2 regions of the Pseudarthrobacter oxydans genome follow, and region 2 is predicted to be linked to the other one. Evidence: riboswitches for the same ligand, from Rfam matches in the RefSeq annotation. Region 2 holds a riboswitch; the other holds the start of a gene.
What was found. A riboswitch is a leader RNA that binds a small molecule or an ion and turns the genes downstream of it on or off. The one in region 2 is predicted to bind glycine.
Positions count from the first base shown of each region.

Region 1: another riboswitch for glycine. It lies ahead of gcvP (aminomethyl-transferring glycine dehydrogenase); the one in region 2 lies ahead of gcvP (aminomethyl-transferring glycine dehydrogenase).

Region 1 is NZ_CP139438.1:845,363-860,856, reverse strand. Features, by position in the region: gene SMD14_RS03980 (threonine/serine exporter family protein) at 1-1,364, opposite strand, end outside; gene SMD14_RS03975 (peptidoglycan bridge formation glycyltransferase FemA/FemB family protein) at 1,401-2,714, opposite strand; gene SMD14_RS03970 (peptidoglycan bridge formation glycyltransferase FemA/FemB family protein) at 2,817-3,890, opposite strand; gene SMD14_RS03965 (TspO/MBR family protein) at 4,059-4,604, shown strand; gene SMD14_RS03960 (L-serine ammonia-lyase) at 4,618-6,054, opposite strand; gene gcvT (glycine cleavage system aminomethyltransferase GcvT) at 6,374-7,534, opposite strand; gene gcvP (aminomethyl-transferring glycine dehydrogenase) at 7,546-10,455, opposite strand; glycine riboswitch at 10,635-10,733, opposite strand; gene SMD14_RS03945 (helix-turn-helix domain-containing protein) at 10,825-11,364, opposite strand; gene SMD14_RS03940 (MFS transporter) at 11,437-13,014, shown strand; gene SMD14_RS03935 (Dps family protein) at 13,117-13,596, opposite strand; gene SMD14_RS03930 (APC family permease) at 13,818-15,374, shown strand; gene SMD14_RS03925 (hypothetical protein) at 15,483-15,494, opposite strand, start outside.
Region 2 is NZ_CP139438.1:3,807,712-3,823,205, reverse strand. Features, by position in the region: gene SMD14_RS17475 (enolase C-terminal domain-like protein) at 1-463, opposite strand, end outside; gene SMD14_RS17470 (GntR family transcriptional regulator) at 627-1,352, opposite strand; gene SMD14_RS17465 (MFS transporter) at 1,637-2,917, shown strand; gene SMD14_RS17460 (amidohydrolase family protein) at 3,016-4,248, opposite strand; gene SMD14_RS17455 (DUF3100 domain-containing protein) at 4,352-5,809, opposite strand; gene SMD14_RS17450 (amidohydrolase family protein) at 5,981-7,468, shown strand; gene SMD14_RS17445 (amidohydrolase family protein) at 7,654-8,991, shown strand; gene SMD14_RS17440 (ornithine cyclodeaminase family protein) at 9,075-10,061, shown strand; gene SMD14_RS17435 (GntR family transcriptional regulator) at 10,104-10,772, shown strand; gene SMD14_RS17430 (VOC family protein) at 10,805-11,164, opposite strand; gene SMD14_RS17425 (hypothetical protein) at 11,246-11,545, shown strand; glycine riboswitch at 11,713-11,810, shown strand; gene gcvP (aminomethyl-transferring glycine dehydrogenase) at 11,971-14,823, shown strand; gene gcvT (glycine cleavage system aminomethyltransferase GcvT) at 14,834-15,494, shown strand, end outside.

The sequences.
Region 1 (15,494 bases), 1.5 Mb from region 2:
AGGATCTCGGCTTCCTCGATGGTGAGCACGTACATGGACCGGAAGATGGTGAGGCCCGGAAGCAGGATCAGCGCTGCGGGCACGGCCACCACCAGCTGGGGGGCGCCCATCCTCAGGGCAACGACGCGGGCCAGCAGGCCGATGGCCACTGCGGCCAGGGCGGGAGAGAACCGGTCCCCGATGCCCAGCAGTCCGCCGCCCAGCAGCACGAAGTAGCCGGCCACCCCCACCGCCGCGGTGGGGAGCAGGAGCTGCCAGCTGGTTTGTTCCGTGACCCCGATGGCCATCACCGCCACGGCAACAAGGATGACCAGCACCCACAGGTCGTAGGCCGGCGGAAAGGTCTGCGTCACGTCAATGCGCTGCATGCCGGTCAGCTCCCCGACCACGAAGGCGACGGCGATGCCTGCCACGATGGCTCCAAAGGTGAGCAGTGTGGACAGGAACCGTCCCGCGGCCGTAACAGGGAAGCCGTTGATGGCGTCCTGCACTGAGGAGACGAGGCGTCCCGTGGGCAGGAGCAGGAGGATGCCTCCCACCACCACGATGGCCGGCGATGTTGTCAGGCCGAACTGCCAGAGGACCAGCGCCAATTGCGTCACCACAAAAGAGCAGCTGGCCGTTATGAAGAAGTCGGGAACCCGCCACCGGCCCAGCTGGCGGGCCAGCAGGCTCACTCCGATGTTGGCTGCGAACGCTATGGCAGAGGACACCGGTCCGCCGCCCAGCACGGCAACGAATGCCGCTGCGAAAACGCCGAACGCCGCCGTCACCATCCAGCGCGGGAACGGCTTGGGGCTGGTGATGGCCTCGTCCAGGCGCCGGATTGCCTCGTCCCGGCCCACTCCCCCGGCGACGATGTCGGTCACCAGCTGGTGGACCTTGGCCAGGCCGGCGTAGTTGTTGGTCCAGGAGCGGACCACACGCAGCAGTGCGATGGGTGTCTGGTCCTTCGGGGCGTAGTTGATGCCAACGGACTGGTTGGTGATGTCCACCTCGATGTTCTTCAGCCCCAGGGCGGCGGTGACGGCAATGATGCTGGTCTCCACTTCCAGGGCGCCCGCACCATAGCGGAACATGGTTTCTGCCAGGTGCAGGGCGAAGTCCAGGGTCTTGCGGGCGGAGGTGTCCACCCCTCCCACCTGGATCGTGGGATTCGCGTAGGGGCTGCCGGTGAGCCTGTCCACGATGCTCAGGGGAGCCGTGGGCGGGTTTTCACCCTGGACCAGGCGACGCAGCATTCTCCTGGCCGCAGCGTTTTGCCGCAGCTGGGAGGGAGTCAGCGGCTCGGTCTTGGGCAGGCCGTCCGTGTTCGGCCTGGCCTTCGGGGATCCGGCGCCGGGGCGCTCGGGTCGCTCAGTCATTGTCCCTCCTCCCGTTGTGGTGGTGTGCAGGCGGCGTCAGGCGGAGCGCTTCAGCGGCAGCTTGCCCAGCACGGCGCGTGCGGCGCCGGCTGCCATCCTGGCCAGCTTGTTGGCGTGGAACACGGCGGGCCGGACGGGCAGCACGAAGTCGCCCAGGAGCTGCACCACTTCCCCGCCGAAGCCCTTCTTGAAGGCGTAGCCCCCGTGGCCTTCCTCGTCTTGGCCTGAGATGCCGAACGTCCCGTAGAAGTTGTACCGCGGGTACCCCTTTTCGAGGGCGTGGAGCATCATTCCCCAGTACAGCGAGGTAGCGCCGTTGAAGTAGATGTAGTCCTGCACCGTGCCGCCGATGACGCAGACCACCTCGTCGCCGTAGCAGACGAAGTGGATGGCGGCCACCGTGGCCACGCCCACCGAGTCGGGAAAGCGTTCGATGTCCTTCAGGCTTCGCTCGTAGCTGTCCACCAGGTCCTGGACCACTTTGAGGCGGTTGTTCTTCTTCTTGCTGCCTGTCTCCGCCACCTCCTCGCGCAGTTCATCAGCGGTGGCCGATTCCGCCGCAAGCCGCTCCGTGATGGACTTCCGGTAGGCGGGGATGTCGATCTTGGCCATCATGAGCTTGGTGAACTCAGGCGACGTGGTGCTGAGCAGCTGCTCGTAGTAGGCGCGTTCCCGGTAAACAAAGCCCTTTTCGTCACCGGCCCGGCTCAGGGCGCCGTAGAACTCGTCCAGGGTGTCCAGGGTGGCCTGTTCCAGGAAGACGCCGTTCTTTTCGGCCTTCCGAATGGCCTTCCGGGTCCGGTAGCTGGTGCCCATGATCAGTTCTTCCGCGTCCTGGATGCCTTCCAGGTTCTTGATGAACATCCAGTTCACGTTCACGAAGTTCATGTCCAGGCCCTGGTGCCGGAAGCCCAGCCCGCCGAGCTGTGCCACCAGCGGCCTGTTGTCCTCGATCTCGGGGTGCTCGGCACCATCGGCGTCACGCGCAATGTACCTGAGGTTCGGGGAGATCCGCAGTTCGGCGGCTTTGCGCTCCGCCGCGCGTTTGCGGAGGAGTCCGACGACGGCACGCACCAGGTCAGGGTCCGTGTAGTCCATCAGGGGTCCCTTGGCGCATTCGCAGACTGTGTACCCCAGCCGGGTGGTGGTGTAGTTCAGTTTCCCCGCTGCAACCAGTTCGCCGTGCTGCCGGACCCCGAAAAGCTCCACCTGCTGTCCCCTGGCGCGCTGGAACCGGGCAAAGTCAACGGACTGGAGAAAGCTGTTCTGCGGGTGCTTCAGCGCGAACTGCTCGAATTCGGCATCGCTGAGCACGGCGAACTCGAGATCGGCGGCGGGGACTGCATTCAAGGAGTTACCTTCTTCACGGATAAGAGGCTTGGCAAATGGCGGGCGGCGGGCGAGGTCGGTCGGGATGGGCAGGGCAGCCGGCGGGGGCGCTCCTGCTCGCGGTCAGTAGAACTGCTGGCCGGTGCGGGCGGTTTCGATCCGGCGGAAGACCTTCTCTGCTCCGTTGACCCAGAGCCGGTGTCTCAAGGGCGAGAGAACGTAGTCGTGGCATCCCACGAAGTCGGTGACCGTCTTGGTGAAGCTGGTCTTGAACATGCCCATGCCGTACAGGTTGTGGGTCTTGTCCTTGATCCGGGAAGCCGGCGGGGTCCCGCAGAAGTCGTATTCCGTGCAGCCCAGCTCCTGCATGCGGCGGATGGCGGCCCACTGCACCAGGTGGGAATCACCGTATTGCTTGCGGTTTTGGGTCGAGCCGCCGTCCTTATAGGTGGCTTTGGCCCCGTAATTGATGACGAAGGCTCCCACGCTGGGCTTTCCGTCCTCGTAGGTGAAGAAGAAACTGCCCTGGCCCCGGTTGCAGAATTCGTCCCAGAAGGCTGCGTAGTACTCGTAGCTGCGCAGGGGCATGGAGCCCTTGGCCTTGACGGTGTCGGCCATGAGGTCATAAAGGGCCCGGTAGGTTTCCGGGCCGTGTTCTTCGCGGACCACTTCGCAGCCTTCCCGCTCAGCGCGGCGGATGGCGTTGCGGGCGCGGGAGGAGATGGCCTTGAACACTGCCTCTTCCGGTCCGGAGATGTCCAGCAGGGCCGTGGAGTCGTTGGACTGGATGTTGGGTGCCTTGACCAGGCCTGCGTCTTGCAGGTGGGCCTGGGCCTCGTCGGAGTCGACGACGTCCGGCTCGATCTTGATGGTGAAGACGTTGAGCTTCCGGCTACGGACGAAAGCCGCACAGGCTTCCAGCGCTGCTTTCAGGTCATCAGCTGCTGCCAGGTCCGGGCCCTTGATGAGGTACCAAAGCCGGCCGAGCAGCGGGAAACTCTTTTCGAGTACCAGGTTGTAGCTGGCGGTTGCCGCGTTCTCCAGCACTAGGAACCGGACTTTCCAGCCGCTGGCGTTCTTGACTGAGGCATATGCGGCGGACTGCAGCATGTTGCCGCCGTTGGGATTGGCCGTGACGTGCTTGTCCCAGTTTTCAATTTCCTCGGCGGTGGCGAATCGTGCGGTGAATTCTCGCAAGGGGGCCGTGTCCAATCGGTTTCGTGCGCGGTTCGGTACTCGTGTCTGCGTGCGGACATGCAGCCTCAAGTCTAAAGCCTGATGCCGTCCCGGCTTTTCAGCAGCCGGCCCGTGCCTGCCGTGGCCCGTGCCCTTGACTCGGGTGGACCGGTTGGCAAGGGTGGAGGCATGCAGCCGAACCGTGAAGAGTCGTCATCCCCGCCGGATGCAAGCGACCAGCCGTACAGCGCGCGGGTCCAGGCAGCGGTGCTGGCCGGATTCCTGGCGGCATCCTTCCTGGTGGCTGGGCTCGGCGGATTCTCCACCATTGACAACGTGAACGGATGGTACGCCACGGCTGACAAGGCGCCCTGGTCCCCGCCCAACTGGCTCTTCGGCCCGGTATGGACCCTGCTCTACACAGCCATGGCGGCGGCTGCCTGGCTGGTGTGGCGGAAGAGGGCTCCCAAGACCAGGCCGGCGTTAACGGCCTACGCGGTCCAGTTGGGCCTGAACCTTGCCTGGACTCCGGTGTTCTTCGGTCTCTATCCCGCTATGGGTACGGCTGCCCTGTGGCTGGCGCTGGCCATTATCGTGGCCCTGATCGCCGCGGTCACGGTGACTGTCCTCTACTTCGGCCCCATCAGCCGGACCGCGGGACTGCTGCTGCTCCCCTACATTGCCTGGCTGGTCTTTGCGTCCACCTTGAACTGGTGGGCTGCGGCCCACAACTGAAGGTTCAACGCTGTCAGCATTCGACGACGTTGACGGCGAGGCCGCCCATGGCCGTTTCCTTGTATTTGGAGCTCATGTCCTTGCCGGTCTCGCGCATGGTCACGATGACCTCGTCCAGCGAAACCCGGTGCGAGCCGTCGCCCCAGAGCGCCATCTTCGCCGCGTTGATCGCCTTCGCCGCCGCGATCGCGTTCCGTTCAATGCAGGGCACCTGCACCAGGCCCCCGATCGGATCACAGGTCAGGCCCAGGTTGTGCTCCATCGCGATCTCCGCGGCGTTCTCCACCTGCGCCGGAGTCCCGCCCATCACCTCCGCCAGCCCTGCGGCGGCCATCGACGACGCCGAGCCCACCTCGCCCTGGCAGCCCACCTCAGCCCCCGAAATCGACGCCTGCTCCTTGTACAGGACCCCCACCGCGCCCGCGGCGAGCAGGAACTTCACCACCACATCCTCCCGGTCCACCCGGGACGCGTTCTCCATCCCCGGCGCGAAATGCAGCGCGTAATACAGCACCGCCGGGATGATCCCCGCCGCCCCGTTCGTCGGCGCCGTGACCACCCGCCCGCCCGAGGCGTTCTCCTCATTGACCGCCAGGGCGATCAAATTAACCCACTCCTGCCAATACTTCGGATCATGGAACTCGGCCCCGTCGCCTTCGTCCTCGGACCCGGCCGGCCGGGAGCTTTCCTTCCGCAGCCGGTCATACCAGTCCGGGGCCCGGCGGCGGACCTTCAACCCGCCCGGCAGCACCCCCTCACGCTTCAGCGACGCGGCCACACACCCCTCCATCACCGAATAGATGTGCAGCAGGCCCGCCCGGATCTCCCCCGGGGTGCGGCTGTCCTCCTCGTTCACCCGCATCACATCACTGATGCCCAGCCCGGTTTCCCGGCAATGCTCCAGCAACTCCGCCGCGGTCCGGAACGGCAACGGCAGCTCCTTCTTGGACTCCTCCAGCTCCAGCTGGGCCGCGTCCTCCTCGCCCTCACGGACAATGAACCCCCCGCCCACCGAAAAGAACGTCGCCGCATGCAGAACCTCGCCGGACGCGTCGGTGACCGTGAACGTCATCCCGTTCGTGTGCCGCGGCAGGACAGTCAACGGCCGCAGCACCATATCCTTCACCCCGTAAGGCAACGCCACCGCACCGGCCAGCTGCAGCAACCCCGTCTCCGCGATCGCCGCCAGCCGCTCCTCCACCTCCTCCGGCAAAATCAGCTCCGGATGGAACCCCTCCAAACCCAGCAAAATGGCCGTCATCGTCCCATGCCCATGGCCCGTCGCCGCCAACGACCCATACAAATCCACCCGCAACGACGCCACCCCCGCCAGCACCCCCGAGCCCTTGAGCTCCTCAGCAAAAACAGCAGCAGCCCGCATCGGCCCCACAGTATGAGAACTCGAAGGTCCGATCCCAATGGAAAACAGATCAAAAACGCCAACAGCCATGCGCTTGGTTCCTAACTAGAGAGTTCGTGGCGGGGTTGGGTGGCGGGTGACCGAATTCCTCCGCGTGCCCGGGCCCACGCCGTTCGGGTTCCCTGGCCGAGCTTGCGAGGCGAGGGGAATGGCGGGGAGCACGTCTCCGGAATCCACCCAGTCGCCTGGACCACTCACCTGAGCGAAGGACCCGCTGAGCGTCAGCGGAGCCGGACTTTTCGAAAGCCTGCGTCAAAGCGACGAAGGAGCAGCAGGCGTGAAAATGTCCGGTCCGCCGACGCGGACGCAACCACGATCTTGCCGGCCAAGGTGACCACGGGGAGGCGCCCTACCTGGCGCGTTTATAGAACGGCAGGTCGACGACTTCGAACGGCTCTGCCTTACCTCGCAGGTCGATATCCAGGGTGGTGCCAACAGCGGTGAACTCAACGTCCACGTAGGCCATGGCAATGGGGTACCCCAGGGTGGGTGAGGGCTGGCCGGAGCTGACTTCGCCTACCACTTTGCCGTCCTTGAGGACCGGATAGTGGGCCCGGCCTGCACGGCGGCCGAGTCCCTTGAGCCCGACGAGCCTTCGGCCTGTGGTGGAGCCGGCGCCGGCGTCCTTCTTCGCGGCGAGCGCCGCCTTCCCCACGAAGTCGCCTTCCTTGGACAGTGCGACGACGGGTCCCAGGCCAGCGGCGAAGGGATCGCCCTGCAGGGAGAGCTCATTCCCGTAGAGCGGCATGCCTGCCTCAAGCCGGAGTGAGTCGCGCGAGGCCAGCCCGGCGGGCGTCAGCTCCCCGTCCTCGGCAATGGCGACGAGTGCCTGCCACAGGCCGGGGGCGTCGTCGTTGGACACGAAGATCTCAAACCCGTCCTCGCCGGTGTAGCCTGTGCGTGCGAGCAGCAGGTCCAGTCCGGCGCCGCCCACCAGGAACGGGACCTCGACGGCGGCATAGTACTTCAGTTCCGTCACCTGGCTGTGCCGGGCTGCGGGGACCAGTCGGAGCAGCAGTTCCTGCGCCATGGGGCCTTGGACGGCGATCAGTGACGTCACGGCGGAGGCGTCATCCACCTCCACATCGAACCCGGCAGCCCGCTTGGAAAGCTCAGCAGCCACCACTGCGGCGTTGCCGGCGTTGGGGACCACCAGGAAGCGGTCGGTACTGCCTTCTGCGCTCCCGGCGGATGCGGGACGGCGGTACGTGATGAGGTCGTCGATGATGCCGCCGTCCTCCTGGCAGATCAGCGAGTACTTGGCCTTGCCCACGGGCATGGCGGAGAGCTTTCCCACCAGCGCGTAGTCCAGGAAGGCGGCCGCGTCCGTCCCGGTCACCCAGACTTCGCCCATGTGGGAGAGGTCGAACAGGCCGGCGCTCTTCCGGACGGCGCGGTGTTCGGCGAGCTCGGAGCTGTACTTGAGCGGCATCTGCCAGCCGCCGAAGTCGGTGAAGGATGCGCCCAGCTTCTTGTGCTCGTCGTACAGGGCAGTGTGCTTCTCAGCCATGGAGCGTGTCCTTAGTTTTCGAACTCGGAAAGCGGCGGGCAGGAGCAGATCAGGTTCCGGTCCCCCGCTGCGCCGTCGATGCGGCCCACCGGCGGGAAGTACTTGTCCTGCTTAAGCGATTTCACCGGGAATACGGCCTGCTCGCGGGGGTAGGCGCGGTCCCAGTCGCTGCTGATCGCCGCCGCGGCCGTGTGCGGAGCGTTCCGGAGCGGGCTGTCTGCAACAGTGAAGTCACCGTCCGCCACCTGGTCGATTTCGGCGCGGATCGCGATCATGGCCTCGATGAAGCGGTCGATTTCCCCGAGGTCCTCGGACTCCGTGGGCTCCACCATGAGCGTCCCCGCGACGGGGAAGGCCAGGGTGGGGGCGTGGAAGCCGTAGTCGATGAGCCGCTTGGCCACGTCCTCGGCCGTGACCCCGGTCCGTGCCGTGAGCTCGCGCAGGTCAAGGATGCACTCGTGTGCCACAAGCCCGCCTTCGCCGGTGTAGAGGACCGGGAAGAAATCGTTCAGGCGGGCTGCGACGTAGTTCGCTGCCAGCAGCGCGGACTTGGTGGCCTCGGTGAGTCCGTGGCCGCCCATCAGCTTCACGTACGCCCAGGAAATGGGGAGCACGCCCGCGGAGCCGTACTTTGACGCCGAAATCGGCACGTCGTTGCCTTCGGTCCAGGTGGCGGCGTTGCCGGGCATGAACGGTGCCAGGTGTGCCTTGGCAGCAACGGGTCCGACGCCGGGTCCTCCGCCGCCGTGCGGGATGCAGAAGGTCTTGTGCAGGTTCAGGTGCGAGACGTCGCCGCCGAACTTGCCCGGCTGGGCGAGGCCGACAAGCGCGTTGAGGTTGGCGCCGTCGATGTATACCTGGCCGCCGGCTGCGTGGACGGCGTCGCAGACTTCACGGACGTCGGCGTCATACACCCCGTGAGTGGACGGGTACGTGATCATGATGCAGGACAGGGCATCCTTGTTGGCTTCGATCTTGGCGTACAGGTCAGTGTGGTCGATAGTTCCGTCCGGTGCCGTGGCCACCACCACCACCTTCATGCCGGCCAGGACTGCGGACGCGGCGTTGGTGCCGTGCGCCGATGCCGGGATCAGGCAGACGTTGCGCTGCTGGTCCCCGCGGGAGTGGTGGTAGCCGCGGATCGCCAGCAGGCCGGCGAGCTCGCCCTGCGAGCCGGCGTTGGGCTGGATGGACACCTGGTCGTACCCGGTGATCTCGGTCAGCTGCGCCTCGAGGTCGGCAATCAGTTCGCGCCAGCCCTCCGTCTGGGAGTCCGGGGCGAACGGATGGATGGAGGCGAACTCCGGCCAGGAGATGGCTTCCATCTCGGCCGTGGCGTTCAGCTTCATGGTGCAGGAGCCCAGCGGGATCATGGTGCGGTCCAGCGCAAGGTCACGGTCCGATAGCTTCCTGATGTAGCGCAGCAGCTGGGTTTCGGAACGGTGCGTGTTGAACACCGGGTGCTGCAGGTACCCGGAGGAACGCACGACGGCGGCGTCCAGCGCGAATTCTCCCTCGCCGTCCGCGGCGGCCGGGACGCCGAAGGCCTTCAGCACCCCGGCGGCAATTTCTGATGTTGTCGTTTCATCGGCGGAGAAGCCCACCGTGTCCGCGTCGATGAGGCGCAGGTTGATGCCCGTGGCTTCGGCGGCAGCGACGATCCCGGCAGCCTTGCCCGGCACGGAGACGGTGACGGTGTCGAAGAAACTGGTGTGCAGCACGTCCAAACCGGCGGCCTTGAGGGACGCGGCCAGCATCTTCGCGTGGGAGTGTGCTGACTGGGCGATCGCCTTCAGGCCCTCCGGGCCGTGGTACACGGCGTACATCGAAGCCACGATGGCCAGCAACGCCTGGGCGGTGCAGATGTTGGACGTGGCCTTCTCGCGGCGGATGTGCTGCTCGCGGGTCTGGAGTGCCAGGCGGTAGGCGGGAACGCCGGCGTTGTCCTTCGAGACACCGACGAGGCGGCCCGGCATGGAGCGTTCGAGGCCCTTCTGCACAGCCATGTAGGCCGCGTGCGGGCCGCCGTAGAACAGCGGGACGCCGAAGCGCTGGGCGGAGCCCACGGCGATGTCCGCGCCCTGCTCGCCGGGAGGCGTGATGAGGGTGAGGGCCAGGAGGTCGGCGGCCACGGTCACCAGCGCCCCGCGGCTCTTGGCGTCGGCAATCACTGCGGCGTGGTCAAAGACGCGGCCGGAAGCGCCCGGCTGCTGGAGCACCACACCATTGATGGCGCCGTTGGGAAGTCCGTTGGAAAGGTCGGCCACTTCCACCTCGAAGCCCAGTGCCTCTGCCCGTCCCCTCACGATGGCAATGGTCTGCGGCAGGCAGTCGGCGTCCAGCACAGTCTTGCCGTCCCGGGCATCTGCGTTCTTATTGGCCCGCCGCATCATCAGCACGGCCTCGGCCACGGCCGTTGCTTCGTCCAGCAGGGAGGCATTGGCGATGGGCAGGCCCACCAGGTCCTGCACCATGGTCTGGAAGTTCAGCAGCGCCTCGAGCCGGCCCTGGGAAATCTCCGGCTGGTACGGGGTGTATGCGGTGTACCACGCCGGGCCCTCGAGGATGTTGCGGCGGATCACCGGCGGCGTGACGGTGTCGTAGTAGCCCTGGCCGATCATCTGCACCGCGGTCTTGTTCTTGCCGGCCAGCCGGCGGAGCTCAGTGAGGGCCTCCACCTCGCTCAGCGCACCTGCCAGTTCCAGCGCAGAGTCCTGCCGGATGTCCTTGGGGACGGCGGTATCAACCAGCGCGTCCACGGTGTCGTAGCCCACGGCCTTGAGCATGGTTTCGACGTCGGCCTTGCGCCTTGCGCCGATGTGCCGGTCAACAAAGGTGGCGGCAGAAGCGGGTTCGGCAGTTGCCGGGGTGGCAGTGGCCGGAACGGCGGAGGCCGGAGATACAGTCACGAGGAACTCCATAACTAAGGCGGCGCAGGATACGCCACATCGATTCGGGTCCTCCCCGCTCTGTATCTGTACCTGAGAGTTTCCGCGTTGCCTGAACACGCGGGCACCGCTTGCACCGTCGGTGAGCACGTCAGTCAAGGGATCCGGGGAACGGACCTCAAAGCGGACGGCGTGCTGCTTTCCAGAGGTGCCTCGCCGCGGCGGTACATGGGCCTGTGAGATTCCTGGGGAGGTATTGCTCCTACGGCGCCTGCTTGTACCTTCTGGCAGAACTCTCCCGCCGCAGATCAAAGGCTATTCATTTGGGTTGTCTTGGCGTACGGGTAACGGCCCGCACACAGCACAATTCTCCTATGCCGCGGGCCCGGGGGCAAATGTCAGCTAGCCCCGTAGCCGCTCCACGGCTGACAGGAGTTCCGCCACGTCCGCCCGCCTGCTCCCCGCCTTCCCGGACGGCCCGCTTTCCCACATGGCGTTGAAGTACAGCCCGTCCCCCATGTACAGCACTGCCTTTGCCATGGGCGTGCCCACGTCCTGTCCGATAAGCTCCAGCCATTGCTGCTGGATGGCGGCGAAGCGGCGGCGGGCTTCCTCGTGGGCCACCTCCGCCAGCCGCGTCACGGCAACAAAGGAGCGGTCCATTGGAGTATCGGACCACAGCGACGACTTGATGAAGTATGCCGCCGCCCCCTCCGGCGCGGAGGCCATGGCGGCGAGGTCCTCCCCTGCCAGGCGGTCCAGCCGTTCAAGGGTGGCGGCGATCAGCGCTTCCTTGTTGGGGAAGTGGTACAGGAGGCCCCCCTTGGAGACGCCCGCGCGCTTGGCCACCGCGTCCAGGGTGGCAGCCCGCTCCCCCACGTCGATCAGGAGTTCTTCGAAGGCATCCAGGACGGCATCTCGCGCAACGGGTTTTCTGGCCATGGTTCCCATCATGCATGGTCACGAAGCTGTTTCTTAACTATACCGTCCAGACGGTATAGTTAAAGCATGATCATGCCCGCCGCCTCCCAACAGAGCACCATCCGCCCGGCTCCAACCGCATTGCCCGCGCCAGGCCTGCCCGGGGGCAGCTGGCGCGACTGGCTGGCGCTGGGCCTGCTGATGTTCCCGGTCCTGCTGGTAGCCGTGGACAACACGGCCCTGTCCTTCGCCCTGCCTGCCATTGCCGCCGCCCTCCGCACCTCGGGGGTAGAACTGCTGTGGATTGTGGACGCCTACCCGCTGGTGCTGGCCGGGCTGCTGGTTGCCATGGGAAGCCTGGGCGACAGGATCGGCCGGCGCCGCCTGCTGGTCATCGGCAGCATCGGCTTTGCCGCAGTCTCGGCAGCAACCGCTTTTGCCCCCAGCGCCGGATGGCTCATCGCAGGCAGGGCTTTCCTTGGCTTCTTCGGCGCCATGCTGATGCCCGCCACGCTGTCCCTGATCCGCAACATCTTCCCGGACCCCAACCGTCGGAGGTTGGCCATCGCCATCTGGGCCGCCGGATTCTCGGGCGGCGCCGCACTGGGGCCCATCCTGGGCGGTTGGCTGGTGGAACAGTTCTGGTGGGGAGCCGTACTCCTGGTGGCAGTGCCCATCATGCTGCCGCTCCTGACCCTGGGCCCGGCCTTCATCCCGGAGTCCAGGGACCCGTCACCGGGCAGGGTGGACGTGCCCAGCATCCTGCTCTCCCTGTTCACCATGGTTCCCATGGTTTACGGGATCAAGGACCTGGCCACCGAAGGCCCGGGCGCCACAGCCCTCTTAACCATGGCGCTCGGCCTGGCAATGGGCGCGGCCTTCGTACGCAGGCAGCAGCGGCTGCACAGTCCGCTGCTGGACCTGCCCCTGTTCCGGAACAGGGTGTTCAGCATGGCCATCACTGCCAATATCCTGGCCCTGTTTTCATTCAACGGCTTTATCCTCTTCCTCGCCCAGCACCTCCAGCTCATTGAGGGCATGTCCCCCTCGGCTGCCGGAATGGCCATGGTCCCGGCACTCGTGGCCACCATGGTGTCGGGCCTTGCCGTGGTGCCGGCGGTGAGGAAAGTACGGCCGGGCTTCGTGGTGGCGGCAGGACTCGCCATGAGCGCCGCCGGCTACAGCATGGTGGCTTTCGGAAGCACCGGGGGCGGGCCCGCGCTGCTCCTCGGCGCGCTGCTGGTCCTTGCACTGGGCGTGGGGACGGCGGAGACCATCTCCAACGATCTCATCCTGGGAAGCGTGCCGCCGGAAAAGTCCGGGGCGGCGGCAGCGATTTCCGAGACGGGGTACGAAATTGGCGCCGTTTTGGGAACCGCCGTGCTGGGTTCCATCCTCACGGCTTCCTACCAGCACAACCTGCGGCTTCCGGCCGGCCTGGCAGAAACCGCCCCCGCCCAAAGCACCGCGCACGCCCGAGAGACCCTCGCTGGAGCCATGGAACTGGCGGCCGGCCTGCCGGGCCCCATGGCCAGCACCCTCCGGCAGGCCGCCGGCTCGGCCTTCGAGTCAGGGGTGCACGTCACCGCAGCGATTGGGCTGGTACTGATGGCGACGGCGGCAGTCCTCGCCGCCGTCGTACTCCGGAAGGTGCCCAAGGCAGCCAACTGAAGGCCGCAAGGCGCGCCCCCGCCGGAGACAGCAAAGCGCCCGCAGCCGGAGCGTGTGGCTCCGGCTGCGGGCGCCGGGCAGGCCGCTTCGCCGCGGGTGCTGCTATTTGGAGTCCGGCGCCGTAACGCTCGCGGTGGGCTTCATGGTTTCAGCATTGACCATCCAGGCGAACTGCTCCAGCTTGGCGATGAACTCGTGCAGCAGGTCCGCGGTGGTGGGATCCTCTTCATCCACCTCATCGTGAACCTTGCGCATGGTGCCAACGGCAGCCTCAAGGGCAGCCACGATCCGCTCGATCGCATCCTTGGTGCTGATCAGGCCGTCAGGGAACTGGGCCAGGCTGGTGGACCCGGCCACGGTGGAGCTGCGGCCGTCAGGCAGGGCGTGGAGGGCCCGCATCCGCTCGGCGGTGTCGTCGGCGAACTGGCGCGCAGCGTCAACGATCTCATCCAGCTGCAGGTGGAGGTCGCGGAAGTTGGTTCCCACAATGTTCCAGTGCGCCTGCTTGCCCTGGATATGCAGTTCAATCAGGTCGGCGAGCACGGCCTGCAGGTTGTTGGTCAGTGTCGGTGAAGCTTTCATGCATCCTCCTCAATTGGTCCAGTAAGCCCGACGCTACCAGCACCATCGGGCACGGCCGAGGGCTCGCGGGGAATTTCTCAGTGAGCTTACTAAATCGCTCACAACCGAAACAAAAGAACGCCGTTCATTATTTTCCTTGCTTCCTGAGGCGCTCCCCTCCATACTAAATGAACGCCATTCATATAGTGACCGTCGTCTCAACTTCTCCAGAAAGTGGTGCCATGACCGAGACCATCCGCACCAGCACATCCGCCTACGGCTCCGGGAGGCCCTCACCGGCAGCCGCCGGCACGAGCCCCAAAGGACTGAAGGGCGGGCAGCTGGGACTCCTCGCCGTCGTCGTCCTGGGCATTTCCACCATCGCCCCCGCCTATACCTTGACCAGCGCCCTTGGCCCCACGGTCAACGAAGCCGGGCTCCAGCTGCCCGTCATCTTCCTGATCGGTTTCATCCCCATGATCCTGGTCTCCCTTGCCTACCGGGAACTCAACGCCGATTCCCCGGACAGCGGCACCACCTTCACCTGGGTCACCAAGGCCTTCGGCCCGTGGGTTGGCTGGATGGGCGGGTGGGGCCTGCTGGCGGCCAACATCATTGTGCTCTCCAACCTCGCGGGAGTCGCCGTCGACTTCTTTTACCTCTTCCTTTCCCAGCTGACGGGCTCGCCGGAGCTCGCCGACCTGGCGGCAAACAAGGCCCTGAACGTGCTGACCTGCTTTGTGTTTGTGGCCCTGGCCGTTTGGGTCAGCTACCGCGGCTTGCACACCACCAAGCTGGTCCAGTACAGCCTGGTGGGATTCCAGCTGCTTGTCCTGGGTCTCTTTGTAGGCATGGCCTTCGCCAACTGGTCCGCCTCTGACACTGCCATCCCGTTCAGCTGGGAGTGGTTCGACGTCACCAGAATCGAGACCTTCGGGCAGATCGCCGCAGGCATCTCACTGTCCATCTTTGTCTACTGGGGCTGGGACGTCTGCCTGACCGTCAATGAGGAAACCTCCAACGGCAAGAGGACGGCAGGACTGGCCGGAACCCTGACCGCCGTGATCGTCCTGGCGATCTACCTGACGGTGAGCATCGCCACCATGATGTTCGCCGGCGTAGGTGATACCGGCAACGGCCTGAACAACACCGAGATCCACGAAAACATCTTCACGGCACTGGCCTCTCCCATCATGGGTCCGTTCGCCATCCTTATGTCCATGGCAGTGCTGTCCAGCTCCGCCGCGTCCCTGCAGTCCACGTTCATGTCGCCGTCCCGCAGCCTGCTGGCCATGGGGTACTACGGCGCGCTTCCGGAGCCGTTCAGCCGGGTCAGCAGGAAGTTTGCGACGCCGGGCTTCGCCACGGTTGCCGCCGGCATCATGTCCGCGGGCTTCTACGCCGTGATGCACGTGGTCAGCGAGAATGTCCTCAATGACACCATCCTGGCGCTCGGGCTGATGATCTGCTTCTACTACGGCCTCACTGCCCTGGCCTGCGCCTGGTACTTCCGCCACAGCCTGTTCAACAGCATGCGCCATTTCCTCCTCCGCCTGGTATGCCCGGTGCTGGGCGGCGTGGGCCTGTTCGTAGTGTTCCTGCAGACCGCCGTGGACAGCTGGGCGCCGGAGTTCGGCAGCGGCTCGGAGGTGTTCGGGGTGGGCCTGGTCTTTGTCCTGGGCGTCGGCATCCTGGCGTCCGGTGCCGTCGTCATGCTCATCATGGCCAAGGTCCGCCCCGGCTTCTTCCGCGGCGAGACCCTTAAGCGGGATACCCCCGCACTGGTGGTCCCGGAGTAAGGCGCGGACGCTTCCGGAGGCTTCCGGAGGCCGTCACCGCCGGCGAAGGAAGGTGCCGTTCCCCTGGAAACCGGGGGAACGGCACCTTCGGTGCTGATTGCCTGACTGTCACCAGTAGTG
Region 2 (15,494 bases):
GGGCATCCCGGATGTGGGTGAAGTCGACGACGTCGACGATCTCCTCGGCGGGCATTTCGCTGAGCAGGAGCCACAGCGGCTTGTTTTCGCGCCGGGCCCGGATGTCCCAGAGCGCACTGACCAGGGCGCCGGCCGCCATCTGGGTCACGCCCTTTTCCGGGCCGAGCCAGCGCAGCTGGGAATCGTGGATGAGCCGCTTGGAGGCGTTGCCAAGGTCGTAGATGAGCTCGTCGATGTCCCGGCCCACCAGGAGGGCTGCATAGGAATCGATGGCGTGGGTGATGACCTCGTTGCCGCGGCCGCAGCTGAACACAAAACCGTGGCCTTCGTCGCCCGCGTCGGTGCGGATGACCACGTACGCGGCGGAGTAGTCGGGGTCGACGTTGACTGCGTCGGAGCCGTCAAGTTCCAGGGACGTCGGGAAGCGGACGTCCTGGGTACGGATGGAAGAAATGGAAGGCATGCTGGTCTTCTCTCTGCACTGGGAGGAGTTCGTGGGCTATTCCTATATGAAGTTTGATAATCATATAGGAAGTGTGAGGCAGGTCAAGTTTTCCGGCGGCCCTGGCGCACAAAAAAAGAAGCCCGGCAGGTTGCCGGGCTTCCCTGTGATTGCTGGCCTGGAGTCACACGATGCGGGTCCTGGGCGGGCCGCCTTCCTCAAGGGGCTCGAGCTCCACTGTTCCCTCGAACGCCTGGGCGAAGCGGGTGAAGGAATTCCTGATGTGCTGTGCCATCGCCGCCTCCGCCTCCTCCGGCCGGCAGGCCTGGATGGCTTCCCGGACGGCGGAATGCTCGGCCATGGTGCTGGCCCCGTCAACGTCTGCCGGGTAGAGGCGGAAGGTATGCAGGTGGCAGTGCGTCTGGGCGAAGGCGTGCCGGACCACAGGGTTCCCGGCTGCGGCAAGGATGGTGTCGTGGAAGCGCGTGTCATGCGCAACGAGGTCCTGCCGCAGGTCACCTCCGCCCCTCATCACGCCCTGGAAGGCGGCCAGTTCTTTCTCCAGCGCCCTGGCGGGGTTGGCGAGCCGGTCCACTGCTGCCGCGCGGGCGGCCCACGGCTCCACCAGCAGCCGGAATTCAAACAGTGACCGCAGTTCGTCCAGGCCCAGCAGGGGAGTGGTGCTGTAGCCGCGCCCGGGGGTGTAGACCACCAGGTTGTCGCCCTCGAGCCGCTGGAGCACTTCCCGGACCGGCGTCTGGGATACGCCCATGGTGCGGGAAACGGCGTCGATGTTGATCCGGGTGCCCGGCTCGATTTCCCCGTTGAGGATTGACGCGCGCATCGCGGAGTAGACGTCGGTGACGGCTGCTTTGATGCGGGAAGTCTCGGACGGTTGACGTGGTGGCACGCGTTTACCTCTTTGCAGTGTGTTGCCGGAGTCGCTGTGGGAATCATAAGCCACCGGCCGGTTCCGGGCGCTCGCGGAAGTTTTTTTTTTGGGGGGGGGGACTTGTCTTGGATCACTTTCTATATATGATTAACCGCATTCCTATATGATCGTTTCCCCAACAAGCGCGCCCCGGCCCTCCTTGTGCCGTGTCGCCCGAAGCCCATGTTTACGTCAAAGGAGACCGCATGACTGCTCTAGGCAGTAGGCTTGCCCCCAAAACTTCCCCCAAGGCTCCCCGCACCATGACCCGAAAACGCTGGATGATCATCTGGCTCGCCTTCATTGGCCTGAGCATCAACTACCTTGACCGCTCCAGCCTTAGTGTCGCGCTGCCGTTCATGGGCAAGGACTTCGAGCTCTCGGCAACCCAGCAGGGCCTGATCTTCGCGGCCTTCTTCTGGGCCTACGACTTCTGCCAGCTGGCCGCCGGCTGGTACGTGGACAAAGTGGGTCCGCGCAGGTCGTTCTCCCTCGCGGCCGTATGGTGGTCCATCTTCACCATGGTCACCGCTGCGGCGACGAACTTCTGGTCCCTTTTCGCCGCCCGGTTCCTGCTGGGCGTTGGCGAAAGCCCCGCCCCCAGCACCGCGGCCAAGGTGGTGGCCACCTGGTTCCCGGTCCGGGAGCGTGCGTTTGCCACGAGCATCTGGGACTCCGGCTCCCGTGTCGGCGCGGTGATCGCCCTGCCGATCGTGACCCTGATTGTTGCCTTCACGTCATGGCACGCCGTGTTCATCATCATCGGCATTGCCGGGATCATCTGGGCCGCGGTCTGGTGGAAGGTGTACCGCAGCCCTGAAGAGCACCCGACGGCGGACGCCGCCGAGATTGCCTACATCCAGGAAGGCGGTGCGCGCAGCGCCGCAAGCGATGACGAGGGCGCCGCCAAGCTTCCGTGGCGCTCGCTGTTCAAGTACCGGACCGTCCTGAGCATGATGTTCGGCTTCTTCTGCCTCAACAGCGCCATCTACTTCTTCATCACCTTCTTCCCGAGCTACCTGGTGAAGGAGCGCGGCTTCGACCTGCTCAAGCTCGGCTTCTTCGGAGCCATCCCCGGAATCTGCGCCGTGCTGTTCGGCTGGCTGGCGGGGTACGTTGCAGACCGCGCCGTCCAGCGCGGCGTCTCGGTGACCCGGGTCCGCAAGACCGCCATCGCCGGCGGCTTGACCGGCGGCTCGGTCATCATGTTCGCTGCGCTGGTGCCCGAGGCCTGGATGGCGCTGGCCCTGCTGTCGGTGGCGTATTCCAGCCTGACGGTCGCAGCAACCGGCATCTGGTCGCTTCCGGCAGATGTTGCCCCCAGCTCACGCCACGTGGGCTCCATCGGCGGCCTCCAGAACTTCGCCTCCAACCTGGCCGGCATCTTCACCCCGATCCTGATCGGCGTCCTGGTGGACCAGACAGGCTCCTTCGTGGCCCCGCTTGCCGTCATCGGTGGGGTGGCCCTGGTCGGCGCCGCCAACTACCTCTTCGTGATGGGCAAGATCGAGCCCCTGAAGGTGGCTGAACCCGCAAAGGTCTAGCGGGAGGATCGCAAAACATCAGCGGACGACGGTGGGAGGTTCCCGCCGTCGTCCGCTTTGCTTTCTCCGTCCGGAAAGCACCAGGGACAGCGCGTGGGTCAGGCGGCCGGTTCCGCAAGGACAACCAAACCGTCGGCGACGAGCCTGCCGGCGTGGATGACGGTACGGTCCGTGCCGCGGTCCATGACGGTGCTGGTGACGGTTTCGCCGTCCACAATAACGATGTCTGCCGTATCTCCAACAGCGAGGCCCGGCCGGTCATCCGGGCCGGTGAGGCGTTGAACCGTCCGGTCCATGATGGCGGCGCCGCCAATGGTGGCGATCGCCGCGCAGTGCTCAATCAGGCGGTCCTGGCGCAGCCGGTGGGTGAAGGCCAGTTGCCAGGTGCGGTCCAGCATGTCGCAGTTGCCGTAGGGGCTCCAGTAGTCCCGTTGGCCATCCTCGCCAAGACCCACGCGGATCCCGGCCGCGGTCATCTGGACCAGGTCGAACTGGGTGCCGCCGCTTGCCGGGGCCACCGTTGCCCAGGCTACGTCCAGTTCGGCCATCTGCTCCATGAGGCGGGCAGTCACATCCGGATGGACGTTGGCCAGATCGTACGCGTGGGAAAGCGACACGCGTCCCTGCATGCCCAGCGCCCGGGTGCGTTCGAAGACAAGTTCGGCGCTGAAGACGCCAAGGTGCCCGGGTTCGTGAAGGTGAATATCGACGTCGGCCCCGTACTTCTCCGCCAGGCCGAACACGATGTCCAGATGGCGGGCGGGATCGCGGTCCAGTTGGCAGGGGTCGATGCCCCCTATCGTCGTGGCCCCCGCACGCAGTGCCTCCTCGAGCAGCGGGACAGTGCCTTCCTCCAGCAGGAGGCCGGCCTGGGGAAACGCCATGATCTCCACGTCTGCAGCACGGGCAAAGCGCTCCTTCGCGGCCATGACTGCCTCGAAGCGCTCAAGCTTGCAGTCCACATCGATCTGGGCATAGGAACGGACGCGCGTGGTGCCGCGTGCAATCATCCGTTCCAGCGTCCCCGCCACCACATCGGGGTAGGGGATGGGGGTGTCGCGCCAGTTCTTCCGGTCATTGCACATCATGTTCCACACCCCCGGCGAACCGGTGTGCTCCCGGAACGGCAGCCCGATCCGGGTCGAGTCAAGGTGGACGTGCACATCCGTGAATGCAGGGAGGGCAATCCGGCCGCGCCCGTCCAGCTTCCGGCCGGAAGCGTCACCAGTTACGGCGCCGGTCCCCACCGTACGGATGGCCGCGATCCGTCCCGCGCTAATTTCCAGGTCTACGGCGTCCCCGCCCCACGGGCGGACATTGGTGATGAACATGGTTGGATCCTTTTGCAGTGCTGTCCCGGTTAAGGGTCTGTGGTGTTAACGGCGGGGGGAAGGCACCAGGCCCGGAGGCCCGCCGCCTTCCCCGCAGTATGGACTAGAAATGGAAGGCGACCTGCGCGATCACTGCGGCGGCAACGAAGCTCGCGGTGAAGGTCATCAGGGCAACGATGATGATCTTCCAGCTCAGTGAGCGGAGTGCCTTCACATCACGGCCCAGTGACATGCCGATCAGGGCGATCATTGGCAGGCCTGCGAAGAGGACGTTGATGTTCTGCGTGGTGGAGGCGATGAAGGGGCCGATGGGCAGGAACGTCGCAGACGCAATCGTTGCAAGGGCAAGGACCCAGATGCTGGACGGAACCGCCGGAACGAGCTTGGCGAGGACCAGGGCGATGGCAGTAAGGACCAGCAGGATGGTCACGCCGACCACATCCAGCGGTCGCATTGAACCCGTGCCCAGCGTGTTCAGCAGGATGCCTGCCACTCCCGTCGCGGCGAAGGCGGTGAGCCACGTCCTGGGGGAACGGAGAACAGTGGGGTCCGCTTCGATGCCGTTGACGTCCACGGTGTCAGTGACGGCCGGCTCATCCGCTTCCACAGCGGCCGCGCCGGAGTGCGCGTGCGCGGATCCGCCTGTTTTGCTACCGGCTGCGGAGCCAAGGAGAGCGCCGCCGCGGACACGGCGGCCCAGATCGTCCCGCCCGAAAATGCGGGACCACATCGTGTAAAGCTTCTGGCACATAGGCAGCGCGATGAAAACGCCGGCGTAGAAGCCGACGATGTTGGTCACCAGATTGGACAGGGCAGCAAGGGCCATGATCTCGCCCGCCATCTCCGGATACAGGATGGACAGGGCACCCACGCCGCCGAGCATCATGGAGGCGGACCCGAGTCCAAGACCCAGCGCGAGGGCCCGCGGGTCAAAGAAGTCCAGTCCACCCAGAAGGCCCGCCAACAGCGAGATGAACACGGCACCGAATACACTGCCCAAAACCCACACCGCGAATACGCCGCGGTACTCGGGCGAACGGACGCCAAAGCGCTGGATCGCGAAAGCAAGGTAGGACTCGCGGTCAATCGACCACGTCGCACCGATGGCTGTGCGGCCCAGGCCAAGCGCAACCGCGACCGGCAGTGCCAGGATCACTGTGCCCACCACATGGCCCACCTCCTGCAGCAGGATCGCGGGACCGATGTTCGTGAACTTCGTCAAGGACGGCCCGATCTGCGTGCCGAGGCCCGCGAGGAAGAACACGATGGAGACATCCATGAGGTGGGTGGACACCGCACGGGCACGCCCGCCGATTGGTTTCCATCTCTGGACTCCCAGGAAGCCGCCGATGAGCACGGTCCACAGGATTGGCATCAGGACAATCGCGGCGGGGCCGAGGTGGAATTTATGGGTTCCGATCATGATGGCCGCGGCACAAACGGCGGTGGAGAGCGCGATCATTGCGAACCACAGGGCGGGGCGGGCACGGAAAGTATGCGACGGTACCGCGTCCACTAGGACGGATGCGGTGCCGCCTGTGGTCTTCGCTTCATTGCGCATGACGCAGGCCTTTCGAGGGGGAACGGGGAGGAGCGAGCGATATACAGCCCAGGTTTCGGGAATGTCGCTCTGGTATACCAAAAGACTGTATACTCGTACCCAGTGAGAGGCAAGTCACATTTTTGTAGGCGCCCGGAACCCATGCCCGGCGCCCAGGTGCAAGGAGTCACGATGTACACGAAAATCTCCGCCCGGTACGTTCTGGGTTTTGATGGAAAACAGCACACCCTCATTGAGCACGGCGAAGTCGTGTTCGAAGGTGCTGTCATCGTCTTTGTCGGCCGCGGCTATGACGGTCCCGTCGATGAGGAACGCGACTACGGCAAGAGCCTGGTCATCCCCGGACTGATTGACCTGGATGCGCTCGCCGACATCGACCACCTCATCCTCGACTCGTGGCCTTCGCCTGAAGTTGCCGCCGGCCACTTGTGGTCCGAGAACTACTTCGCCAACAACCGCCGGGATGTGTTCAGCCCGGCTGAACGCGCCAAGGTGCGGGAGTTCGCGCTGGCGCAACTGGCACTGCACGGCATTACCACCTATATGCCGATTGCCTCGGAGATCCACAGCTCCTGGGCCGAAGGGCTCGATGAACTGGTGGACATGGCGCGGACCAGCCGTCGGATCGGACTCCGGGGCTACCTCGGGCCGGCCTACCGGTCGGGGGTCCACGTCACCACTGCGGCGGGGGACCGCGAAGTCCACTTCGATGAGGCCCGCGGGGTTGCCGGGCTGCAGGACGCACAGGATTTCCTGGACTTTGCGGCTGACCTCGCGGACCCGCTTATCACGGGCGTCCTGCTCCCGTGCCGGATTGAGACCTTGTCCGAAAACCTCATGCGGGAGACTGCCCGGATTGCCCGTGAGCGGGACGCCCTCGTGCGGCTGCACTGTCTGCAATCTCCCCTGGAAGACGGGCTGTTGCTGCGCTCTGCCGGGCGCAGCGTGCTGGAACTTCTGGAATCCACGGGCCTTTTCGGCACCCGCCTCCTCATTCCTCACGGCGTGGTGATTGACGCCAGGAATCCTGCTGCGGCGGCCGCCGGAGGCCCGTTGGACCTGCTGGCCAGGCACGGCGTCAGCATTGTCCACTGCCCCTTGACGTCCTTCCGCTACCAGAAGCAGCTTGTGTCATTCGACCGTTTCCGCGAGGCCGGCGTCAATCTCTGCCTGGGCACCGATTCCTTCCCTCCGGACCTGATTCGGGGCATCGACGTGGGGATGCACCTGACCCGGCTGGTCGAGGAAAGGCCCGACGCAGGCGCCCTGGCTGACTACTTCGACGCCGCCACCCTCGGCGGGGCCACGGCCCTTGGGCGGCCGGACCTGGGAAGGCTTGCGCCCGGTATGCAGGCGGACATTACGGTAGTCTCGCTGGCCAGCTTCGCAGATGGTGTCGTCGAGGACCCGCTGCGCACACTCGTGCTGAACGGCACGGCCCGCCAGGTGACCGATACCTTCGTGGCCGGGCGTGCCGTCGTCGTCGACGGCGCCCTGCCCGGCCTGGACCTCGAGTCCCTGCGGGCCGAGGGGCAGCAACTGTTCGACCGGATGCGGGCAGCCTACTCCGAGCGGGACAGCCGGCGCCGGGACCCTGATGAGCTGTTTCCGCCCGCGTATCCGCCAGCGGACATCGTCGCTCCGGCAGGCGTTTCCTAACCTGGCTCCGGCAATTCGCGTTCACGACCACGCTAGTCCTTGGTATACCAGTGGGGCTATTGTGAACGCATTCGGGGCCACCAGTACGTAGGGGGCGAAGCTCGACCGCCCCCGCCAATCGCTTGACATTGACCCGTCCACGGACCCCGCGCTTCCGCCGCAGGGCTCATCCCTTTGGAGAAACCATGTGCTTGCACGACCACACCCCCGCCGCCCTCCCTTCCCCGGCCGTTCCGCGCCGTGGGATCCTCGCCGGAGCAGCCGCCCTCGCCGGGATCTCGGTGGCCAGCCTTGCCGCCCAGCTGGGAAATGCCCCGGCGGCGAAAGCGGAGGGCAACACGGCAGGCCCCGGCCGCCGTGGGCGTCCCGCTTCGCCGCCGCCGATGATCATCGAAGGGGGCACCATCGTGGATCCCCAGACCGGCGACGCTGTCTATGACGGAGTCCTGGTGCTGGAAGGAGGAAAGGTCAGTGCGGTCGGTACCCGGGAGGAAACGCGACGTGCAGTGGCCGCGCTTGCCGGGCGGGCACACGTGGTGGACGCCTCCGGCCGCTGGGTCATTCCAGGACTCATCGACGTGCATGTCCATGCGAACGCGCTGTCGGATGCGCGCGCCATTCTGCAGGGCGGAGCAACCAGCGTCAGGAGCGGCTCGAGCAGCTTTTACCAGGACGTCGCCTTGGCCGCCCTGCCTGCCTGGGCCGCCGGAGCCTCGCCCCGGATGAGCCCTGCCGGGCTGTTCGTCTCACCCGAGCTGGGGGACTCGCTCCTCGCCGACCCTGACCTTGCACCCCTTGCCTCCCTGGCTGGCGGTGTCAGGGAAACGGGCGATCTCGCCTACCTCACGCGCGTGAACCTGAACCGCGGCGCGCAGGTGATTAAGACAAGGGCCAACCCCCGGGCGGGCCTGCCGGAGCAGGATCCCCGTGAGCTGGTCTACAACTACGATCAGCTCTCCGCCGTGGTCAAGGCGGCAGGCAAAGCGGGGGTGCTGTGCCATGCCTACAGTGCCGAAGGGATAGACGGCGCGGTCCGGGCAGGGGTGCGCAGCATCGAGCACGGAGTCTTCGTCACCGAAGAGACCATCTCCCGGATGTCCAGGCAGGGGACGTACTTCACGCCCACCATGGATGCCATCACCAGCATGGCGGGTTCGTCCAACCCAATCCTTGCCGCCCGGGGCAAGGAGTACACACCCATCATCAAAGCAGCCGTGAAAGCCGCCCATGATGCCGGCGTGACCGTCGTTGCGGGGACGGACTCGTTCGGATCCGACGTGACTCCGATCGGCACGGAAGTCCGCCTGTTGAGTGAGGCCGGGCTTTCCCCCCTGGAAGCCCTGAGGGCCGCCACGGTCAATGCCGCCGCGCTGCTGGGCTGGAGTGAAAACGCCGGCCGGCTGGTGCCCGGTTCCTTCGCGGACGCCGTCATTGTGGACTCTGATCCCCTGTCCAGCGGCTCTGCCTTGGAAGGAATCCGGGCCGTGGTGGCGCAGGGAGTCCTTGTCAGGAACAGCCTCTGAGCCACCGTGCCTCTCAGGGCGGGGTTTCCCCGCCAACCCTGACCGCCCAAGCTAACGCCCCCTTCCATTCCGAAAGCGACCCCATGACCCTGATCCTTAAAGCCTCCGAGCTCGAAACCCTGGCCGATATGCCCGGAACCATTGCCGCCGTCGAACGCGTCTTTGCCGGCCTGAGCCGAGGTACCGCTGTCCAGCCCGCGCCGGATTCGCTCCTCCTGCCGTCGTCGGATGCCCGGTTCCTGCCGATGGCGGCGCTGTCCGGGCCGGAGGAGCTGGCATCCGTGAAACTACTGGCGGACATCCCGTCCAACGGTGGGGCCGGCCTGCCCTCGCAGCGGTCCACCATCATGCTCGTAAGCCAGCTGACCGGTGAAACACTGGCCATCCTGGACGGTAAAGTCCCCACCCGGGTCCGTACGGCCGCTGCCAGCGCGGTGGCGACGAAGCTGCTTGCCAGGCCCGGGAGTGCCACCTTGGGGTTGGTGGGGGCGGGGGCCCTGGCGGTGGCACATGTGGAAGCCATGCTGGCCGTCCTGCCGATAAAAAATGTCGTGGTGTGGTCCCGTTCCACTGAGACGGTCGCTGCGTTCTGTGACCGGATTTCCTCATACGGGCTGCACATCACGCGGGCCGCCAGTGTGCAGGAAGTTGTTGAGAACTCGGACGTGCTGTGCACCCTCACGCCAGCGGTTGAGCCGCTGGTCAAGGGGGAGTGGTTCCAGCCCGGACTGCACGTCAACGCCGTCGGATCCCGTCCGCGGCCTGACCACCGGGAGATTGACTCAGCGGGTATGGCGCGGGCGCGGGTCTTCGTGGACAGCCTGGCCACGGCCCAAGCGAAGTCAGGGGGACTGATCGTCCCTGTGGCTGAAGGCGTCATGGGCTTTGACGATGTGGAAGCCGAACTTGGTGACGTGGCGGCCGGGACAAAAGCAGGCCGTCTGGGGGATGAGGACATAACCTTGTTCAATTCGGTGGGTATCGGCCTGCAGGACCTTGCCATCGGGAGGCTCCTGTATGACGCTGCCCTCAACCAGGGGGTCGGCACCCGCGTGGAGCTGAATAACTGAGGCAGCCCGGAAGCAGGGCACTGGAACCAACAGGAGGCATCTTTGAGTACCCAGGCGGACGCACCCGCGTCTTCGGCTGATGCTACCCGTGCACGGATCCGGGAGTTGATCATCTCGGGTGACTTCGCGCCCGGTTCACGGCTCAGGGAACGCGAGCTGTCACAGGCCCTGGACGTTTCCCGGGTCCCCGTCCGCGAAGCCCTCCAGCAGCTGGAAGCCGAAGGTTTCATTGACACCTCGCCACGGCGCGGGGCCACCGTCAAGCAGATCACCCTGAGGGACGTCAATGAACTCTTTGATGTCCGGCTCAGCCTCGAGGTCCTCGCCGCGCGGCTCGCCGCCCAGGCCGCCGCCCGGGGTGAGTCCACAGCGCGCCTGCAGCACATGATGGACAAGGCCGAAGAAGCAACCCTGCGCCACGACCACACGGAGATCCCGCTCATCAACACGGCCCTGCACGCGGAGATCGTCTCGATGGGAGGCAACTCGCTGCTCGAGTACTCCATGAAGCCTCTGCTGGGCAGGATGCAGTGGCTCTTCACCCTGACCGGGCACCGTGATCCCCAGGTCCAGTGCGCGGAGCACCTGAGCCTGTGCCGGGCCATCTATGACGGCAAGGCCGAACTTGCGGCAGCGCTGGCGTTCGCCCATGTGGAGCTGGGCCGGGAACCATCACTGCAGGGGCTGGCCGGGCAACTGCCTGAAAACTGACCCGGCCGGAAGTTCAAGGTTCGACGGCGGGGCTACCGCGGACTTTTGTCAACGACGCAGAACCTGTTGCCGTCGGGGTCGGCGAGGACCACGAAATCGGGGTTCTCCGGGTACAGGTCCCAGTCGACGCGCTGGGCGCCGAGTGAAACCAGCCGTTGCACCTCGGCGCCCTGATCGTCCGCATACAGGTCCAGGTGAATGCGCGGGTGCTCCTGGACCGGCGTTTCGCTGAGCATGAGGGCGAGCTGCGCTCCCGGGCCCGAAGCCGGCACCAGGATCACCCAGGTTTCGTCCCCGGGCTCCTGCGGGACGTAGCCGAGGGCGGCGTGCCAAAAGGCGGTTGCGCGGGCGACGTCGTTGACGCCGAGGACGGTGCTGCCGATGGTCAACATCCGCCCAGCCTAAACCCGCTGCCCGGAGCCTGTCTTGCCCCTGAGCCGGACGCCGGGGGCGGCCCGGCTAGACTCGCCTGCATGGGGGACAACAACGCACCTGAAGACCGCAAAACTCCGCCGCCTGCCCGGGCTCTTGCCGCCGTCGTTCCCATCGCTGGCCTTGTGACGGTAGTGGCGGGGTGCCTCGTCGCATGGAGCAACGCGGACGCCAGCTTCGGCTGGTTCGCCTACGCGCCGCTGAGCAACCAGCTTTTCAGCGGCAGCGGCATCGCCTTGGTTACCCAAGGTACACAGATCGGCCTGGCCGTCGCCGTCGTCGGACTGCTCGTCCTGGCGTTCTGGGCGGGGTACCGGCTGGGCAGGGAAGCCTCCCGCTAGAACTTCCGGAAGCTTCCTAATTGCACTGTCTCCGTGCACCTGATGCCTTCGAGCACGTCCGGCGCGTCCCGCCGTCGTAAGCCTGCCTTGGAAAGACGCGGATTTTGCATCCAGCCCCATAACCCGGTAAGGTGTGAGCCGTGTCACCGACCAGTGGCACGTGCTTATGATCTGCGGCGGGAGAGTCCTGCCGGTACGTTCTGCAGGCGCCGTAGGAGCAAATCCTCCCCAGGAATCTCTCAGGCCCACGTACCGCCGCGGCAAGGCAACTCTGGAAAGCAGTCCGGGCAACCGGGCTCACCGACGGTGCAAGTGGCGCCCCGCTGAACGGCAGGGCAACGCAAAACTCTCAGGTCCAATACAGAGCGGGGAGGAACCCGAATCAAAGTGGCACCGGTTGCCACCTGAATTATGGAGTTCCTCTCATGACGGTTCAATCGTCCCCAACCACCTTCGCAGACCGCCATATCGGCGCGCGCCGCCAGTCCGACATCGACACCATGCTCAAGGCCGTCGGCTACGACACCCTTGACGGCCTCGTGGACAGCGCAGTTCCGGATTCCATCCGCCAGGACAAGCCGCTCACCCTTGAGGGCGCCCTCAGCGAAGTGCAGGTCCTCGCCGAGCTCCGCAAGCTGGCTGGCAAGAACAAGATGGCCGTGCAGATGATCGGCCAGGGCTACTACGACACCGTGACCCCGCCGGTGATCCGCCGCAACATCCTTGAAGCCCCCGCCTGGTACACCGCCTACACCCCGTACCAGCCCGAGATTTCCCAGGGCCGGCTCGAGGCGCTGCTGAACTTCCAGACCATGGTCCAGGACCTCACCGCGCTCCCGGTGGCCAACGCCTCCCTCCTCGACGAAGCCACCGCCGTCGCCGAAGCCGTGCTGCTGATGCGCCGCGCCAACAAGTCCAAGACTGCGAAGGACGGCAAGACCGTCCTCGACGCCGACCTCCTGCCGCAGACCATCGCCATCGTGCTGGGCCGCGCCGAAGCCCTGGGCTTCGAGGTGGAAATCGCAGACCTCACCAACGGACTTCCCGACGGCGACATCAACGGCGTCGTCCTGCAGCAGCCCGGCGTCTCCGGCCGCGTCTGGGACCAGTCCGCCGTCATCGCCGAAGCCAAGGAGCGCGGCGCGCTGGTCACCGTCGCTGCCGACCTCCTGGCCCTCACCCTCATCACCCCGCCGGGCGAGCAGGGCGCGGACATCGCCGTCGGCTCCACCCAGCGCTTTGGCGTGCCGTTGTTCTTTGGCGGACCGCACGCCGCCTACATGGCCGTCCGCGACGGCATGGAACGCACCCTCCCCGGCCGCATCGTGGGCGTTTCCAAGGACAACGCCGGCGTCCCCGCCTACCGCCTGGCACTGCAGACCCGCGAGCAGCACATCCGCCGCGAGAAGGCCACGTCCAACATCTGCACCGCCCAGGCGCTGCTGGCCATCGTCTCCTCCTTCTACGCCGTCTACCACGGCCCCGACGGCCTGAAGGCGATCGCCGAGACTGTCCACAACAACGCCCGCGCCCTGGCCGCCACGCTGAAGACCGCCGGCCGCGAACTGGTGTCCGACACCTTCTTCGACACCCTCACGGTCAGTGTTCCCGGCAAGGCCGCCAAGGTGATCACCGCCGCCGAAGCCCGCGGCATCAACCTGCGCCTCATCGACGCGGACACCGTTGGCGTGTCCGTTGATGAAACCACGACGCCGGAGGTCCTCGCCGCGGTTGCCGTCGCCTTTGGCGCCGGTCCGGTTGTGTCCGGTGAGGGCTTCGAGCTGCCCGAATCGGTGCTGCGCACCTCCAGCTACCTGCAGCACCCGGTGTTCAACACGCACCGTTCCGAGACCCAGCTGCTGCGCTACATCCGCCGCCTCTCCGACCGGGACCTGGCACTGGACCGCACCATGATCCCGCTGGGCTCCTGCACCATGAAGCTGAACGCCACCGCCGAGATGGAAGCCATCTCCTGGCCGGAGTTCGCCTCCATCCATCCGTTCGCCCCCGACTCCCAGACCGAGGGCTGGCGCGAACTGATTGCGGGCCTGGAAGCCGACCTCGCCGAAATCACCGGCTACGACCAGGTATCCATCCAGCCCAACGCCGGCTCCCAGGGCGAGCTCGCCGGCCTGCTGGCGATCCGCGGCTACCACCACTCCCGCGGGGACCAGCAGCGCAACGTCTGCCTGATCCCGGCATCGGCGCACGGCACCAACGCCGCCTCCGCCGTGCTCGCGGGCATGAAGGTTGTGGTTGTTGCCACCGCTGCAGACGGCACCATCGACCACGCCGACCTGCAGGCCAAGATCGAGGCCCACAAGGACGTCCTCTCGGCCATCATGATCACGTACCCGTCCACGCACGGCGTGTACGACTCCGATGTCCGCGAGGTGTGCGACGCGATCCACGCCGCCGGCGGCCAGGTGTACGTTGACGGCGCCAACCTGAACGCACTTGTAGGCCTCGCCCAGCCGGGCAAGTTCGGCGGCGACGTCTCGCACCTGAACCTGCACAAGACCTTCTGCATCCCGCACGGCGGCGGCGGACCCGGCGTCGGCCCGGTTGCTGCCAAGGCACACCTGGCACCGTTCATGCCGGGCGACGCGAACAAGGCCGCCCATGAAGCCGGGCATGGCGTCGCGATTTCCGCTTCGCGCTTCGGCTCCGCCGGTGTGCTCCCGATCTCCTGGGCCTACGTGAAGCTGATGGGCGGGCAGGGCCTGACCGAGGCCACCAAGTCCGCGCTCCTGGCTGCGAACTACGTCGCAGCCCGCCTGGACGAGCACTTCCCGGTCCTCTACACCGGTGAAAGCGGCCTCGTTGCGCACGAGTGCATCCTTGACCTGCGCGAGCTGACCGCCCGCACGGGTGTTACGGCCGAGGACGTGGCCAAGCGGCTCATCGACTTCGGCTTCCACGCCCCCACGCTGTCCTTCCCGGTGGCGGGCACCCTGATGGTGGAGCCCACCGAGTCCGAGGACCTCGCGGAGATCGACCGCTTCATCGAAGCCATGATCACCATCCGCAAGGAAATCGACCAGGTGGCCGCCGGCGACTTCACCGTTGAGAAGTCCCCGCTGCGCAACGCACCCCACACGGCCGCCGCCGTCGTCTCCTCTGAATGGGACCGGACGTACCCGCGCGAACAGGCCGCCTTCCCGGTGGCATCGCTCCGGCAGGACAAGTACTTCCCGCCCGTCGGCCGCATCGACGGCGCGGCAGGGGACCGCAACCTGGTCTGCTCCTGCCCGCCTCTTTCCGAGTTTGAGAACTAAGGATTCCGTGATGACTGAGAACTACACCGCGCTCTATGAGCAGCACAAGATTGCCGGCGCATCCTTCACCGACTTCGGCGGCTGGCAGATGCCCCTGAAGTACAACTCCGAGCTGGCCGAACACCACGCTGTCCGCAACGCCGCCGGACTGTTCGACCTCTCCCACATGGGCGAAGTGTGGGTTACCGGCCCGGACGCCGCAGCCTTCCTGGACTACGCCCTGGCCGGCAAGCTGTCCGCGGTTGCCGTGGGCAAGGCCAAGTACTCGCTTATCTGCCAGGAAGACGGCGGCATCATCGACGACCTCATTTCCTACCGGCGGAGTGAAGACAAGTACCTTGTGGTGCCCAACGCCGGCAACGCTGCGGTGGTTGCCGCAGCGCTGGCCGAGCGGGCTGCCGGCTTCGACGTCACCGTAAACGACGTTTCCGCCGAGACCTCCCTCATCGCGGTGCAGGGACCGAACGCCGAGGCCATCCTGCTGACGCTCGTTCCTGCGGATCAACACTCCCTGGTGACGGAGCTGAAGTATTACGCGGCCGTCGAGGTGGAAATTAACGGGCAGGACCTGCTGCTGGCCCGCACCGGGTACACCGGCGAGGACGGCTTCGAGATCTACATCCCCAATGAGGACGCCGCCGGCCTGTGGGACGCGCTGCTGGAAGTTGGCG